3 regions of the Streptomyces odontomachicola genome follow, and region 3 is predicted to be linked to each of the others. Evidence: riboswitches for the same ligand, from Rfam matches in the RefSeq annotation. Region 3 holds a riboswitch; each other region holds the start of a gene.
The links. Region 3 has a riboswitch for cyclic di-AMP ahead of ABEE00_RS15885 (M23 family metallopeptidase). Riboswitches for the same ligand answer to the same signal wherever they lie in the genome.
Positions count from the first base shown of each region.

Region 1: linked by a shared signal. The riboswitch ahead of ABEE00_RS32285 (M23 family metallopeptidase) and the one ahead of ABEE00_RS15885 (M23 family metallopeptidase) in region 3 are both predicted to bind cyclic di-AMP.
Region 2: linked by a shared signal. The riboswitch ahead of ABEE00_RS19400 (LysM peptidoglycan-binding domain-containing protein) and the one ahead of ABEE00_RS15885 (M23 family metallopeptidase) in region 3 are both predicted to bind cyclic di-AMP.

Region 1 is NZ_JBCFOK010000023.1:75,754-80,972, reverse strand. It holds gene ABEE00_RS32290 (aldo/keto reductase) at 1-156, opposite strand, end outside; gene ABEE00_RS32285 (M23 family metallopeptidase) at 661-1,848, opposite strand; cyclic di-AMP (ydaO/yuaA leader) riboswitch at 1,862-2,088, opposite strand; gene ABEE00_RS32280 (PP2C family protein-serine/threonine phosphatase) at 2,416-3,732, opposite strand; gene ABEE00_RS32275 (PP2C family protein-serine/threonine phosphatase) at 4,116-5,219, shown strand, end outside.
Region 2 is NZ_JBCFOK010000010.1:44,038-49,256, reverse strand. It holds gene ABEE00_RS19410 (cellulase family glycosylhydrolase) at 1-918, shown strand, start outside; gene ABEE00_RS19405 (GNAT family N-acetyltransferase) at 1,022-1,630, opposite strand; cyclic di-AMP (ydaO/yuaA leader) riboswitch at 1,958-2,117, shown strand; gene ABEE00_RS19400 (LysM peptidoglycan-binding domain-containing protein) at 2,122-2,892, shown strand; gene ABEE00_RS19395 (glycoside hydrolase family 84 protein) at 3,128-5,110, shown strand; gene ABEE00_RS19390 (hypothetical protein) at 5,114-5,219, opposite strand, start outside.
Region 3 is NZ_JBCFOK010000007.1:314,429-319,647, forward strand. It holds gene ABEE00_RS15870 (bifunctional acetate--CoA ligase family protein/GNAT family N-acetyltransferase) at 1-736, opposite strand, end outside; gene ABEE00_RS15875 (HPr family phosphocarrier protein) at 923-1,207, shown strand; gene ABEE00_RS15880 (GntR family transcriptional regulator) at 1,344-2,102, opposite strand; gene ABEE00_RS15885 (M23 family metallopeptidase) at 2,252-3,085, opposite strand; cyclic di-AMP (ydaO/yuaA leader) riboswitch at 3,101-3,262, opposite strand; gene ABEE00_RS15890 (M16 family metallopeptidase) at 3,626-4,999, opposite strand; gene ABEE00_RS15895 (M16 family metallopeptidase) at 5,026-5,219, opposite strand, start outside.

The DNA of each region.
Region 1 (5,219 bases), on a different contig from region 3:
GTAGACGTCGGCGGTGTCGATGAAGTTGCCGCCGGCGGCGAGGTACGCGTCCAGCACGGCGAAGGAGGCGGACTCGTCGGCGGTCCAGCCGAAGACGTTGCCGCCGAGCGAGAGGGGGGAGACGGCGAGCGTGCCGAGGGGGCGCCGGTCTTCCATGGAGTGAGGGGAAGGGGTGTTCCGGGTGGTGTCAGCCATGGCGTAGACCGTAACTCCGCCGCTTCCGCCCGGCACGGACATTTCCCTGCGGACAAGCCCCGTAAGGGGAGGCCGGACGCCGAGGCCAGGGCCCGAAGCCAAGGCCACTAGGGGTCTCGTAAGGGGAGGGCGGAGCCCCTAGGGATCCCGTACGGGGAGGGGCCGGCGGCCCTGGTGTCGGGGGGTGAGCCACCAGGACCGCCGGGGTCTTCCGTACGGATGCGTACGGATGCGTGCGGAGGGGAGAGGGGGCAGGGGAGGCCCCCGTTCGCCGCCGCCCCGTCCCCTCCTGCTGTGCGCGCCGTGGAGGCGACAGGTCGGATGGTGCGCTGACCGGTCGGACCGCCCGGCAGTCCGAGGCGGCGGCGTGGATGTGAGCGGAACGTTCCGAAGCGGGAGGCGGGCGGGGTGGGGAGGCCGTCCCTTACGGGGCCGGCCCCGTAAGGGACACCGCGCGGCGCCTCCTCAGACGCTGAGCCCCTTGCCCCGGAGCCACGCCAGCGGGTCGATCGCGTCGCCCCCGCCGGGGTGCACCTCCACGTGCAGGTGCGGGCCCGAGGAGTTGCCGGTGGAACCGACCCTGCCGATGACGTCGCCGGTGCCGACCTTCTCGCCGGCCGACTTGTTCATCGAGGACAGGTGGCAGAACCACAGCTCCGTACCGTCGTCCAGCTGCAGCACGATGCGGTAGCCGAACGAACCGGCCCAGCCCGCCTCCTTGATCGTGCCGGAGTGGATGGCCTTCACCGGAGTACCCGTAGGGGACGCGAAGTCCTGCCCCGTGTGGGTGGACTGCCACATGCCGCCGGAGGCGCCGAAGCCCTCGGAGAGCGTGTAGTTGGAGACCGGCAGCGTGAAGGAGCGGGCCAGCTTGGCGAGCCGCTCGGCCTCCGCCTTCCGCTTCTTCTCCGCCTCGATCTTGGCCTTCTTCTCGGCCTCGGCCTTGCGCTCCGCCGCGGCGTTGGCCTTCGCCTTCTCCGCCGCCGCGTGCGCCGCCTGCTGCGCCGCGGCCTCGCGGGCCTTGGAGTCGGCGTCGTTCTGCTGCTGTTCGGCCTGCGCGAGTATCCGGGCGCGCAGCGCCTCGCCCGCGTCGGTGCGGCCCTGCTGCGCGTCGCCGTCGGTGATCCCGGCCTGGCTCAGGGGCGCGCCCGCGAGCACCGAGTCGTCGGCGGACTCGTCCGCCAGCAGGCGGCCGACGCCGGGCAGCTCCTTGGCGTCCGGGATCTTCTCGGCGGCCGAGGCGAGGTCGGGCATCGAAATGGGCGCCGGCGCGCGGTCCTTGGCGGTGGCCATGCCGCCGGCGCCGACCGCGGCGATCACGCCGACGCCGAGCACCGCGCCGCTGCGGGCCATGCCGCCGCCGCGCTGCTTGCCGACCCTGTGCCGTCCCCTTACGGGGCGCAGGGACTCCTCGGTCGGGTTCCACTCGCCCAGCGGGCCGCCGTCGCCCGGCTGTTCGTCGGAACCGTACGCCGCGACGGGTATCTCGGCGGTCTCGGCCGCGGGGAAGAAGGTGGTGGCGGGCCCGTAGGGGTCGGCCATGCTGCCGTACTCGTCGTACCTGCTCCGGGGCCGGTCGTACGCGGCGGCCTGCGCGTACGGTGCGCCGCCGGTCTCCGGCGGGGCCTCGGGGGCATGCCTGTTGGACGCCACGGGGGGCGTTCTCCTTTCCTTCCTTCTCGCCTACCGGGTTAGCTGACGGGTTCGGAGCAGGAAGGTCTCCTACGGGTGCCTCGTGGGAGAAGGCACCCGATTCACCCCGGACCTCCCGTACGGCCCCTAGGGGTCGGACGGTGAGGAACCCTCCTCGGGCGACCGTGTGGACGGCCGTCGAGCAGGGGTGGTTCCCCGGTTCCCTCGGTGCTGCCTATCGAGTTGTGGCTCGTGATGGAGCACGTACGGGATTCGGCGACGGCGCACGGTGCCGTCTCTCGTGACGGCAGTGACGACCGCGCTGCGTTATCGAACGTTAATAGAGTCGGTGGCTTTATTCCAAGCCGTTCCGGTGATTTTGTAGTCGCCGTCGCCCCGCAGTTTCCGCCCAGCGGAGGGCAATTGGGGCGCTGAATCACCCGTTTTGAGCCATGCGATCGCCGAGAGTGACCAACGCGGGCCGCGATCGCGGCGGTTGAGGAACGGTCACGGCGCCCGGCGGCCTTCACGTGCTCCTCACGATTTTGCTTCTCGAACGTGATCATGGACCGGCCGCGCCCCGGACCGTCACCCCTGGTCAGACCCCGTACCCCTAGGGGCTCCGTCTCCGCTAGGAGCTCCGCTTCCCCTAGGGGCTCCCTCTCCCCTAGGGACTCCGTCTCCCTTGGGGACCCCGTCCCCCTCAGGGGCTTCGCCCCCGGGCGCCCCACTCCTGGGCAGCCGTCCGAAGGCCGCCGCGCTGCCTCCGGCGAAACCCGTACGGGGCTTCTCGTGCAGCACGGAACCGGAGCGCCGCGCCACGAGCAGCGCCAGGTCGTCGGTGGTGCCGCCGCCCCCGGTGTACGCGAGCACGTCCGCCATCACGGCGTCGAGCAGCGAGTCGGCGGTGTCGAAGCGCAGGCCGGCGAGGCGTTCGGCCGGCTCGTAGAAGGAACCGTCGAGATGCGATCTGGCCTCGGACAACCCGTCGGTGTAGAGCAGCAGTTGCGAGCCCACGGAGAAGGTGACCTCGTCGGCGCGGTCGGGCCACACCCCGAGCTCCGGCATGCCCAGCGGCAGCGCGTACCCGGTCGGATCCAGGCTCCGCACCGTCCCGTCGCCCTCGATCAGCAGCGGCGGAGGGTGGCCGCGGTTCACGATGCGCAGCGTGTCCGGGCGGTCGGCCGGCACCTCGGCCAGCACCGCGGTGGTGAAGCCCTCGAACTGGTCGAGCCCCCGCCGCCGTTCGCCCTCCCTGTGCAGCGCCCACTCGAGACGCGCGGTGAGACCCTCGAGGGTCCACTCCTGCTCGGCCGCCTCGCGGAAGGCGCCGAGCACGATGACCACGGCCTCCACCGCGCCCATTCCCTTGCCCCTGACATCGCCGACCAGCATCCGCGTCCCGTAGGGGGTCTCCTGGACCGCGTACAGGTCGCCGCCGATCCGCGCGTCCGTCTGGGCGGCCTGGTACCGGGCGCCGAACTCCAGCGCCCCGATCCGGGAAGGCGGCAGCGGCAGCACCGCGCGCTGCGCCGCCTCGGCGATGCCGCGCGCCGAGGCGAGCTCCGCGTCCCCGCGGCGCAGCGCGCGGTTGATGCCCAGCGCGAGCACGGCGACGGTGACGATGGTCAAGGTCCGCATCGCGTCGCCGAGCGGGCTCTGGTCGCCGTCCAGGGCCAGCAGCGCGCCGAAGAACACCGAGGCCAGCACCCCGATGACGGCCGTGCAGCGCTGCGTGCAGAACGGCGCGGCCACCAGCGGAGCCGCGGAGAAGAAGGGCCCACCGGTCATCTCGGGGGCCGGGAAGAACACCCGGCACAGCACCCCGAGCGCCAGCAGGAGCGCCGGAATCCACCGCGCGAACCACGGGGCATTCCGCCCTATGACGGGCACGTTCTTCCGCACCGGACGGCTTCCTCTCCTGCTGTGCTGCTGCGCTCGGGCACCGTCCCAATCTGGCCGCTCGCCTACGGGTCGGCCACTCGGCCTCCGCCATTCGTCCGGACCGGGTTCTCCCTTACGGGAAGGGTCACCCCCTAAGGGATGCCGGGCCCTAAGGGCCTGGTCCCGGGCCCCCGGAGGGGTCGGCCCCCTAGGTGAGGGGCACCCCTACGGGTCTGGCCCGGGGCCCCGGAGGCGCCGGCCCCTAGGTGAGGGGCTCCCCCTAGGGGTTCCGCTGGGGACCTGCCGCGCAACCCGATCGCGCCACTCCATGCCGCGCGGCGGGGCCCGCGACGTTCCACTGGTAGCCGGGAGCCGTCACCGGGACACGAGGGAGAGCGCCGGGCGTGGGAACGGGCAGAGCGGTCAGGGCGCAGAACACGGCCGTGTGGCCGCAGACCTGGGTGCGCTGGCTGCCGCCGCTGTTCATCGTGATCGCGGTCGCCCTGGAGGTGACCGTTCCGCCGCGGTACTTCTTCGGCTCCCTGCTGAGCGCCTCGGTCCTGCTCGGCGCGCTGGTCTACCCGCCGCTCGGCACCCTCGCCACGGGCTTCGCCTGCGCCCTGATGCTGGTGATCCTCGACATCAGCGCGACCAAGGAGTACAACGAGCACCTCTCCGGCGCGATGATCACCGTCTGCATCGTCACCGTCCTGGTCACCCTGCTGTCGGTGGCGCGTGTACGGGCGGCCCGGCAGCTCAGCCAGGTGCGCGCGGTGGCGCAGGCGGCCCAACTCGCGCTGCTGCGCCCGCTCCCCGAGCACATCGGCCCCGTACGGATGGCGGGCTGCTACCAGGCGGCGACCGACGAGGCGCTGATCGGCGGCGACCTCTACGGCGTCCGCCGCAGCCCGTACGGGTTGCGGGTGCTGATCGGCGATGTCAGGGGCAAGGGAATCGGCGCCACCGGCACCGTGGCCACCATCCTGGCGTCGTTCCGCGAGGCGGCCACGGTCTGCACCGACCTGCCCGAGGTGGCCGACCGCATCGAGGCCGCGCTGGCGCTGGACCGCGAGGACGCCGAGGCCGGGATGCTGCCGAGCACCGCGCCGCCCCCTGAGGACCCTGTCAGGGCAGCCCGTAAGGGGTCTCAGGGGCGCCCGCAGGGCGCGCCGGCCGTCCCTGAGCCGCCGCAGAGCGCCGGGGAACTCTTCGCCACCGCCGTCCTGATGGAGCTCCCCGAGGACGAGGAGGTCGTCCGCGTACTGGCGCGCGGCCACCCGCCGCTCTTCCGCCTCGGCCCCGACGAGGTCACCCCGCTGGAGCCGCTGGAGGAGGAGTACGGGCTGCCGCTCGGGCTCGGGGAGCTGGCGACGGGGCCGCAGCGGGTGCGCAGGTTCGAACTCCCCGCGGGCCGGATGCTGGTGGCGTACTCGGACGGCGTGACCGAGGCGCGGGACAGGGACGGCGAGTTCTACCCGCTGCGGCAGCGGCTGGCGGCACACTTCACC
Region 2 (5,219 bases), on a different contig from region 3:
AAGGGCATCGCGGACCACTACACGGACGCGTGGGCGCATGTCGCTCAGCAATTCCGGGGAACGCGCGGGGTGATGGGCTTCGACCTGTTCAACGAGCCCTTCCCCGGGAACCGTTTCCTGGGCTGTCTGCTGCCCACCGGGTGCAAGGAGCAGGACGCGCGGCTGTCGGCGGTGCAGCAGAAGGCGGTGGACGCGATCCGGCGGGTGGATGCGCGGACGACCGTCTATTACGAGCCGATGCAGTTCTTCAACATCGGGATACCGACCCGGGTCTCGCTCAAGGGCCGCAATCTGGCGATGTCCTTCCACGATTACTGCACTTCGCAGGCCGTTCTGCACAACTACTTCGGCTGCAAGGGCCCGGACGCGGCCGTCTTCGCCAACGCGGAGAAGCAGTCGCGCGCACACCAACAGGGGCTGCTGCTCACCGAATTCGGCGCCATCACGGCCGAGGATGTACTGCGTTCCCAGACCGACCTGGCGATGAAGAACAAGGTCGGCTACCAATACTGGGCCTACACCGGAAACGACCCGACCACCGCGGGCCCCGGCGACGAACAGGCCCTGGTCTTCAACACCAAGCGCCCGCCCCGCGACGGCAATGTCGACTGGAAGAAGCTCGACGCCGTGTCGGTCCCGCATCCCGACCGGGTGGCCGGGATTCCGCGAGATTACGGCTACGACCGCGAGGCGCGCGCCTTCGACCTGCGCTATACGCCGGAGAAGGCGGGCGGCGGCGCCTTCGGGGACGGCTCGGTGACCACGGTCCGGATTCCCGCGCACAGTTATCCGGAGGGATATCGCGTACGGGCCGAGGGTGCGCGGGTGACCTCCGGGCCTGACGCGCGGACGCTGCGGCTGGAGCTGAAGCCGGGCGCGGAGGAGGTACGGGTGTCGGTCCGGCCGACGGACGGCTGAGCGGCGGGAGTTGTCAGCCGTACGGGGTACGTGAAGGGGGCGTACGTGGAGGTGGCGTACGCGGAACGGGCGTACGTGGAGGAGCGCCCGTGGAGGGGCGGGCTCAGCCGTTGCGGAGGCCCGCCCTGCGCCTCTCCCTCGCCTCCCTCGCCTCCCATTCGGCGCGGGTCATCGCGTACTCGACATCGCCCTGCTCAGAGCCCTCGATCGGGTCGGGCCAGTCGCCGAAGCTGGTGCGCACGAAGCGCAGGCCGGCCTTTTCCATGACCCGGCGCGAGGCGGTGTTGACGGTCATCGTGTGGGCCGTCACCCGCCGGACGCCGAGCTCGGTGAAGCCCCTGCGGAGCAGGGCGCGGGCGCCCTCGGTCGCGTAGCCGCGGCCCCAGACGGCGCGGCGCAGCCGGTAGCCGAGCTCGACCTCGTACGGCTCCGCCTCCCACAGCGGGCGGAACTCGAACCAGCCGAGGAACTCCCGCGTGGCCCGCTCCCGCGCCGCCCAGTAGCCCACCGTGCCCGGTCCTGCACCCAGGCCGGGGTGGCGGCGGAGCATGCGCGGGAGGTCCTGGGTACGCAGGGTCTCGCGGGGTGTGGGCCTGCCGCCGTTGAGGTAGCGCATCACGGCCGGGTCGGCGTCGAGCTCGGTCAGGCGGTCCAGATCGTCCGGGGTGAGCGGGCACATGAGCAGCCGCTCGGTCTCCCAAGGGGTGTGCATGGGCCGATACTTGGGGCTGCGGAGCGCGTTGGCAACCGGTTTGCGGCGCCGAGAAAAGTTCCGAATTTCCAGGATTTCCCTTTTCGGGTGACGGTTGCGGTCGACGGCAGTGATTCGCGTCACCTTTTCCGCGCGGATGGATCTTTCCTCGGGGTGAGTCCGGGCCCATTTCCCTATCCCGGGCGATGAGTTGACGCACCGTCCAGCATTCCCCTTCTTCTCCGGCAGGGAATCCCGGAAAGGAATACGGGGGTTGTTCGGGGTCGCCTTTCCTGCCTACGTTCGGCTCGACCCCCGGGCGGAGCGCCGAATCCTGCCGCCGTCCGGACAACACACCCGTGCACTTTCGGCAGGAGCGGGGGAACCGCGCAGGCCGCCGTTGCGGAATTCCGGAACGGCTCGGGGTGAAGCCGCACAGCACGCAGCGGCCGGGCCTCTCCAGCCCGAACCCGACAGCTCACCCCGCAGGCGTCACCGGAGAGGAAAGCACCATGGCCGCTCAAGGCAAGCACCGCCGTCCGAAGTCCGCTTCCCGTCGCCTGCACAAGGGGTTTGTCGCCGTGAACACAGGGGGCGCCGCCCTCGTTCTGCCCGCGGTCGGAGCGGGCGCCGCCCACGCCGCGCCCGCCGAAAAGCCCGCGGCGGCGGAGCGGACCGGCGCCTCGAACTCGGGCGACGGCTCCAGCGCCTCCCAGACCTATTCGGTGGCTCCCGGGGATTCCCTCCACAAGATCGCGGAAAGGTTCTCCGTCGACGGCGGCTGGAAGAAGCTCTACGAGGAGAACCGGGACGCCGTGGGCGCCGATCCCTCGATGATCCTTCCGGGCACGAAGCTGACGGTCGGAGCGAACTCGGGAGGGGCGAACTCGGGCGGAGAGTCCCGGAGTTCCGGCCCCGCGCCGTCGCCGCAGGGAAGCGCGAATGCGCAGCAGAGTGCGTACTCCGACAACCTCGACGGGTGGATCAGGGAATCCCTCGACATCATGAAGCAGCACGGAATTCCCGGCAGCTACGAGGGAATTCACCGCAACATCATGAGGGAGTCCGGCGGCGACCCGCGCGCCACGAACGGCTACGACTCCAACGCCGCAGCCGGCACGCCATCCCAGGGCCTCCTCCAGGTGATCGCCCCCACTTTCGCCGCCAACCACGTCCCGGGAACGTCCCAGGACCCCTTCGACCCGGTCGCCAACATCACCGCGGCATGCAATTACGCGGCGAAGCAGTACGGGTCGATCGACAACGTGTCGGGGGCGTACTGAGGGGTTCGGTCCCGCACCCTGCTGTGTCCGGTGGCCGCACGGCCACCGGACACAGCGCTGCGTGCAGACCCGGGCCACGCCGCGACCCACACCCCGGCCGGCCCGCTTGCACTTCCCTCCCCCGCTCTTGGACTTTCGTGCCGTGCGGGACCCCTGGGGTTGACGGGGTTGTGGAGGGGTCGGAGTCTGAGCTTTGGGCTTTGTGTCCGATTGCCGGTTCTCTTGTGGAGGCAGTTTGTCCGCCGCCAGAACTCCCGCCGCGCTCCTCTCCCTCGCCCTCCTGGCCGCCGCCCCGCCCGCGCTCGCCTCGGACCGGCCCGCCGCCGACCGTCAACCCGCCGAGCACCGCGCCTCTGACCAGCGGCCCGCCGGTCAGCACGCCGATCCCCGTCCGCTGCCGGTCGTTTCGCCCACGCCGCAGCAGCTCAGCCGTACGGGGCCCGGCCTCCCCCTCCCGCACAAGATCCGGGTCGTGACCGGCAAGGACACCGATCCGGCCGCGCAGCGGCTGCTCACCACGGTGCTGCGCGGCAGCGGCGTACGCGTCGAAGAGGCCCGTGCCGCCGCGCCGGGACGGGTGAACCTCCTGCTCGGCGCGGCCCGGCGGCCCGACATCGCGCGGGCCCTGCGCGGGACCGCCGTACCCGACCGCGCCGAGTCGTACGGGCTGCGCGTCGACGCGCGCGGCACCGTCGCGCTGGGCGGGCGTGACGGCGCGGGGCAGTTCTACGCGGTGCAGACCCTGCGCCAACTCATCGCGGGAGCAAAGAAGTCGGCGCTCCCCGGCGTCGCGGTCGCCGACCGTCCCGCGATGCCGCTGCGCGGCAGCATCGAGGGCTTCTACGGCAAGCCCTGGACGGCGGCCGAGCGCCTGGACCACATGGACTTCCTCGGCGACACCAAGGCCAACACCTACGTCTACGCGCCGAAGGACGACCCCTACCACCGCGAGAAGTGGCGCGAGCCCTACCCCGCGAAAACCCTCTCCGAGCTGCGCGAACTCGTCGACCGCGCACGTGCGAACCACGTGCGGTTCACCTTCGCCGTCTCCCCCGGCAACTCGATCTGCTACTCCGACCCGGACGACCTCAAGGCGCTGAAGGCCAAGCTGCGTTCGCTGTACGACATCGGCGTGCGCTCCTTCTCCATACCGCTCGACGACATCAGCTACACGAAGTGGAACTGCGCGGGAGACGAGAAGAAGTTCGGCGCTCCCGGGCGCGAGGCCGCGGCGAAGGCGCAGGTGAGCCTGCTGAACGAGGTGCAGCGTGACGTCCTCGCGCCGCTGCCTGGCACGCGGCCGCTGCAGACGGTGCCGACCGAGTACGGGGACCTGAAGGAGACGGCGTACAAGAAGACGCTGCGCACGTCGCTCGACAAGGACGTCGAGGTGATGTGGACGGGCACCGACGTGGTGCCGCCGGAGATCACCAAGGCGCAGGCCGAGCGCGCCTCGGAACTGTTCGGGCGCAAAGTCTTCGTCTGGGACAACTATCCCGTCAACGACTTCGCGCAGACCACGGGGCGGCTGCTGCTCGCCCCGTACGACAAGCGCGAGCCGGGACTGTCATCGCAGGTCAGCGGGCTGGTCTCGAATCCGATGAGCCAGGCGGGCGCCAGCAAGTCGGCCGTCTTCACCATGAACGACTTCGCGTGGAACGACCGCGGCTACGACCGTGAGCGCTCCGCCGCGCAGGCGGCCCGCTACCTCGCGGGGGGCGACGCGCGTACGGCACGGGCGGTACGCGTCTTCGTGGACCTCAACCATCTGGCCCCGACATTCGGCGATCGGCCGTGGCAGCCGCAAAGTCCGGTACTTAACAGCAAGTTGGCGCCCTTCTGGGAACGCTACAGGAGCGATCCGGCCGCGGCGCTGCGCCAGGTGCGCCCGGTGGCCGACTCCATCGCGCGCACCCCCGGCATCCTCCGCAAGGGCGGCACCGACCCGCGCTTCCTCGCCGACTCCGAACGGTGGCTCCAGGCCACGGAGTTGTGGGGTACGGCGATGCAGCACGGGGTGCGTACGCTCGCGGCGCTCCAGGACGGCGACGGAGAGCGGGCCGCCGGGGAGCGGGCGGCGATGGACAAGGACGCCACCGCCGCCTCGAAGATCATGGTCGATCCGGCGGAACACCACCGGCTGGGCCCGGTGCTGCTCGGCGATCCGTTCATCGGGGACTTCCTCGCCAAGGTGCGGATCGAGCAGGAGCACGGCTAGCGACTAGCGCGTGTGTCCCCGGGCGCAGTCCGGGATGTAGTGGTCAAAAGCATGCTTCTGCGCGCGCTCCCGCAACTTTCCGGAATAGGCGTCCGTCTTGACCACGCCG
Region 3 (5,219 bases):
CCGCGTACGCACTCCCCGTGAAGCCCCCGGCGCGCAGCCCCTCCAGCACGGTGCGCCCCGCGCCGCCCGGGCCGCGGCTCACGCCGATCACGGCGACCGAGCGCGGGGCGAGCAGCCGCCGCACGGAGTGGGCCTCGGCCCGCTGCTCGCGCGCGTGCATCACGGCGAGGGAGCGCTCGGTGGGCTCCAGGTCCAGGGTGAGGTGGACCGAACCGTCCTCGAAGCTGCGGCGCTGTGAGTAGCCCGCGTCCGTGAACACCTTGATCATCTTGCTGTTCGCGGGCAGCACCTCGGCGCTGAACCTGCGGATGCCCCGCTCCCCCGCGACCGCCGCGATGTGCTCCAGCAGCGCCGAGGCCACCCCGCGTCCCTGCTGGTCGTCGCGTACGAGGAAGGCGACCTCGGCCTCCTCGGCGGGCGCGGAGGCCGGGCGGCCCGTGGCGTCGATGCGGTCGTAGCGGACGGTGGCGATGAACTCGCCGCCGACGGTGGCCGCGAGGCCGACCCTGTCCACGTAGTCGTGGTGCGTGAAACGGTGCACGTCCCGGTGGGAGAGCCGCGGATACGGGGCGAAGAAGCGGTAGTACTTCGACTCGTCGGAAACCCGCTCGTAGAAGCGGGTCAGCCGCTCGGCGTCGTCCTCGGTGATGGGCCTGACCAGGGCGGTGCCGCCGTCGCGCAGGACGACGTCGGCTTCCCAGTGCTGGGGGTACGCACGTTCCGCGGGGGACTGCATGGCCTCAGGGTAGGCCCTGCGGCGGATGCGGACAGAGGGCCGTGAGGCCCCTCGGGGCACCGGAGGGACCGGCGCCGCCGGCCCTTCCCTCCCTGGCGGAGGCGGGCACGGGTGTGCGGCCGTCCCGTGCAAGACTGGTCCAGACAACCGTCACAGTCACACCAGCAGCAACCGAAGGGCAACACCATGGTTGAGCGCCGTGTCACCGTCGGCTGGGCCGAGGGCCTGCACGCCCGCCCCGCCTCGATCTTCTGCCGTGCCGCGAACGCCGCGGGCGTGCCGGTCACCGTGAAGAAGGGCGAGGACGGCAACCCCGTCAACGCCGCCTCCATGCTCGGCGTCCTCGGCCTCGGCGCCGAGGGCGGTGACGAGATCGTGCTGGCCTCGGAGTCGGACGACGCGGAGTCCGCGCTCGACCGCCTGGCGAAGCTGGTCGCCGAGGGTCTCGAGGAGCTCCCCGAGACCGTCTGAGCCGACCGCTCAGCGTCCGGGGCCGCACCCCCGGACGCGCCTTTCGCAGACGACCGGAGGGAATTCCCGCGCCGCACGCGGGAATTCCCTCCTGTTGCTTTTCGGCCCCTCTGTGCCGCGCTCTATACGACGGCTGTTAAATGCGGTCGCGTGCCGTGTTGACGGCAGGTTTCGTTTCGCTCACGGCGCTTTTCGGGGATGCCCTTTCCGTGGATTCGGCCCGCGGCCCTTTCGGGGACTCCGCGTACGGCCGCCCCGGGGGCTCAGCGTGCGGTCCGCGCAGCCGGTGCAGCGCGGCCGTGCGCTCGGTGTGCCGGGCCATCAGGGAACGGGCGCGCTCCGCGTCGCCGCGCGCCACCGCGTCCGTGAGCGCGCCGTACTCCTGCCAGGCCGCTGCCGTACGGGCCGGGGCCTCCACCGCGTACAGCCAGGCGATCTTGCGGCGGAGCTGGGTGAGCAGCGAGGTCAGGCCCGGGCTCCCTGTGGCCTGCGCCAGGGTCTCGTGGAACCACTGCTCCAGTGACCGCAGATCCGACAACTGCCCCTGGTCAAGCCGCTGTTGGCCGAGCCTGACCAGCCCGCTCAGCACCTTCAGGTGCGCGCCGCTGCGGCGCTGCGCCGCGCGGGCCGCGCCCAGCGGCTCCAGCAGCGCGCGCACCTCCAGCAGGTCGGCGGCCTCCCGCGCGGTGGGCTCGGCCACGCAGGCGCCGGCGTGCCTGCGGGTGCACACGAAGCCCTCCGACTCCAGGGTGCGCAGCGCCTCGCGCACCGGCACCCGGGACACGCCGTACCGCCGGGCCAGAGCGTCCTCGGTGAGCCGCGCGCCGGGCGGGAACGCCCCGCCGACGATGTCGTCGCGGATCGCCGAACAGACCGCGTGCGCGGAAATTCGCATGGCATGGACTGTATGGCAAGCGCGCGGGAATTCCGATGCGCCGAGGTCAATTCCCGTGAATACGGCGTGAAAACGGCCCCCGGCCGTCATGCGGTCGGGGGCCGTTTCTCAGCGAGTCGGACTCAGGGGCCGGTCTCGGAGACTCGGACTCAGAGGGAGACGCCCTTGCTGCGCATGTACGCGACCGGGTCGATGTCCGAGCCGTAGTCCGGTCCGGTGCGGATCTCGAAGTGCAGGTGCGGGCCCGTGGTGTTGCCGGTGTTGCCGGAGAGCGCGATCTGCTGACCCGCGCTCACGGTCTGGCCGACGGACACGCCGATGGACGACAGGTGGCCGTACTGGCTGTAGTGGCCGTCCTTGTGCTTGATCACGATGTTGTTGCCGTAGGCGCCGCCGTCGCCGGCCTCCACGACCTCGCCCGCGGCGACGGCGTTGACCTTGGTGCCCATGTCGGCGTGGAAGTCGACGCCGGTGTGGCTGCCGGACGACCACAGGCCGCTGGAGGACTGGTACGGGGTGGAGAGCTGCGGGTTGGCGACGGGCGCCATGTAGCCGCTGAGCTGCGCGCGCTTGGACTCGGCCGCGCGGGCGGAGCGCTCGCGCTCCTCGCGCTCCTTCTTCGCCTTCTCGGCCGCGGCCTTGCGCTTGGCCTCCTCGGCCTTCTTCTTGGCCTCCTTGGCCTTCTCCTTGGCCTCGGCTGCGGCCTTCTTCGCCGCGGCCTCGACCTCGGCCTTCTCGGCGGCGGTCTGCTGCGCGTCGGCCTGGTGCGCGACGGTGTCGGCGACGGAGCCGTCCAGGTCGATGGCCCGGGTCAGCCCGGTGTCGTCGGGGGAGGGCGAGCCGGCGTCGGCGAGCGCGGGCGAGGCGACGGCGCCGACGACGCCGACGGCGGCTATGCCCGCGATGCCTGCGGCGCCGGAGGAGACCCTGCGGCGGGTGCGGCTGGGCGCACGGTGCTTCCCGGTGGCACGGATGAACGCCATGAGTCGGCGCGACTCCTTTCCTTCCTTCTCGCCTACCGGGTTAGCTGACGGGTTCGGAGCAGGAAGGTCTCCTACGGTCGCCACCGCTCGCGCGAAGGCGGCCGATTCACCCCAAGGGACGTGTGGGTCCCCGGCTCCCCTGGCTCGCGCCGTACGGGGACTCGGCGATGGCTCTCCGTCGGCCGCGGGCGCGGTCACTTCTGACGAGGAGCGGCACCGAAGCTAAACGGGCCATCAACGGACCACCAAGCCGATCCGGGTTTTTGTTGGCCTTGCCACACCCACCACCCGGGCACCACGGGCCATTTCGGGCATAACGCCGGACATGGCGGACATTCAGCTCAGGAGGGGTCAGGTTTCGGCACGCGAACGGCAGGGGCCAGGCACGAAAGCGGCCGTGAACGAACACAGGATCACCACAGGCGCGGCACGCGAAGGGGCCGGGGGCGACTGCTTCCGCCCCCGGCCCCTTCTGGCCGAGCCATCCGAATTGCCCGCTATGCGCCTTTCGGTGCGCCGCGTACGGGATCCCGTACGGCCTCAGCCCCCGGTGACCACCGTGACCTCGCCGATGCCCAACTCGCGCACGGGCTCCGCGATCTGCGACGCGTCGCCGACCAGGATCGTGACCAGGCGGTCGGCCGGGAAGGCGTTCACCGCGGCCGCCGTGGCCTCGACCGTGCCGGTCTCGGCGAGGCGGGCGTAAAGCTGCCCCTGGTAGTCGTCGGGGAGGTGCTGCTCGACCTGGTCGGCCAGGGTGTCGGCGACGGCCGCCGCCGTCTCGTACTTGAGCGGCGCGACGCCCACCAGATTCTGCACGGCGACGTCGCGCTCCTCGTCGGTGAGCCCGCCCTCGGCGAGGGTGCGCAGCACCTTCCACAGGTCGGCGAGCGCCGGGCCCGTCACGTCCGTGGCCACCGAGCCCGAGACGGACAGCAGCGCCGCGCCGCCCGCGCCGTCCTCGGTGGAGCGCAGCACGAGGCCCGAGGCGCGCACCCCGTAGGTGTAGCCCTTCTCCTCGCGCAGCACCCGGTCGAGCCGCGACGTGAGCGTGCCGCCCAGGCAGTAGGTGCCCAGCACCTGCGCGGGCCAGGCGCTGTCGTGCCGGTCCGGGCCGATGCGCCCGATCCTGAGCTGGGTCTGCACGGCGCCGGGCCGGTCCACGATGACGACACGGCCCCTGTCGTCCGCCGTCACCGGGGGCACAGGGAGCGGCTCGGCCGAGGAACCGGTCCAGGCGCCGAGGGTGTCGGCGAGCGCCGCGTCCAGGTCGGTGCCCTCCAGGTCGCCGACGACCACGGCGGTCGCGGTGGCCGGGCGTACGTGGGCCTCGTAGAAGGCGCGCACGGCGGCGGCGTCGATCCGCGCGACGGTCTCCTCGGTGCCCTGCCGGGGCCGGGACATCCGGGACTCGGCGGGGAACAGCTCCTTGGAGAGCTCCTTGGCCGCGCGGCGCGCCGGGTTGGCCAGCTCGTGCGGGATCTCGTCCAGGCGGTTGGCGACGAGGCGCTCGACCTCGCCGTCGGGGAACGCGGGCGCGCGCAGCGCGTCGGCGAGCAGCCCGAGCGCCTTGGGCAGCCGGGAGGCCGGGACCTCCAGGGAGACCCGGACGCCGGGGTGGTCCGCGTACGCGTCGAGGGTGGCGCCGCAGCGCTCCAGCTCGGCGGCGAACTCCTCGGCGTCGTGCTTGTCCGTGCCCTCGGAGAAGGCCCGCGCCATGATCGTCGCGACGCCGTCCAGGCCCTCGGGCTCGGCGTCCAGCGGCGCCTGGAGGCAGATCTCGACGGCCACGACCTGCTGGCCAGGGCGGTGGCAGCGGAGCACGGTCAGGCCGTTGGGCAGCGTGCCGCGCTCCGGGGCGGGGAACGCCCAGGGCTTCGGCTGACCGCCGCGCGGCTGCGGGTGGAAGGTCATCTCCGGGGTGGGCGCTTCGGCGTCGCTCACTGGCCGTGCTCCTCGTTCTCGTCGGCCTCGGTCTCTTCGGCCTCGTCGGCGGCTTCGGCGGTCGGTTCGTACACCAGCGAGGCGCGGTTGTCGGGGCGCAGCCTGGCAGCGGCGACCGCCTGCACCTCGTCTGCGGTGATGTCCAGGACGCGGGAGACCGCGCCGAGGGCGAGCTGCGGGTCGCCGAACA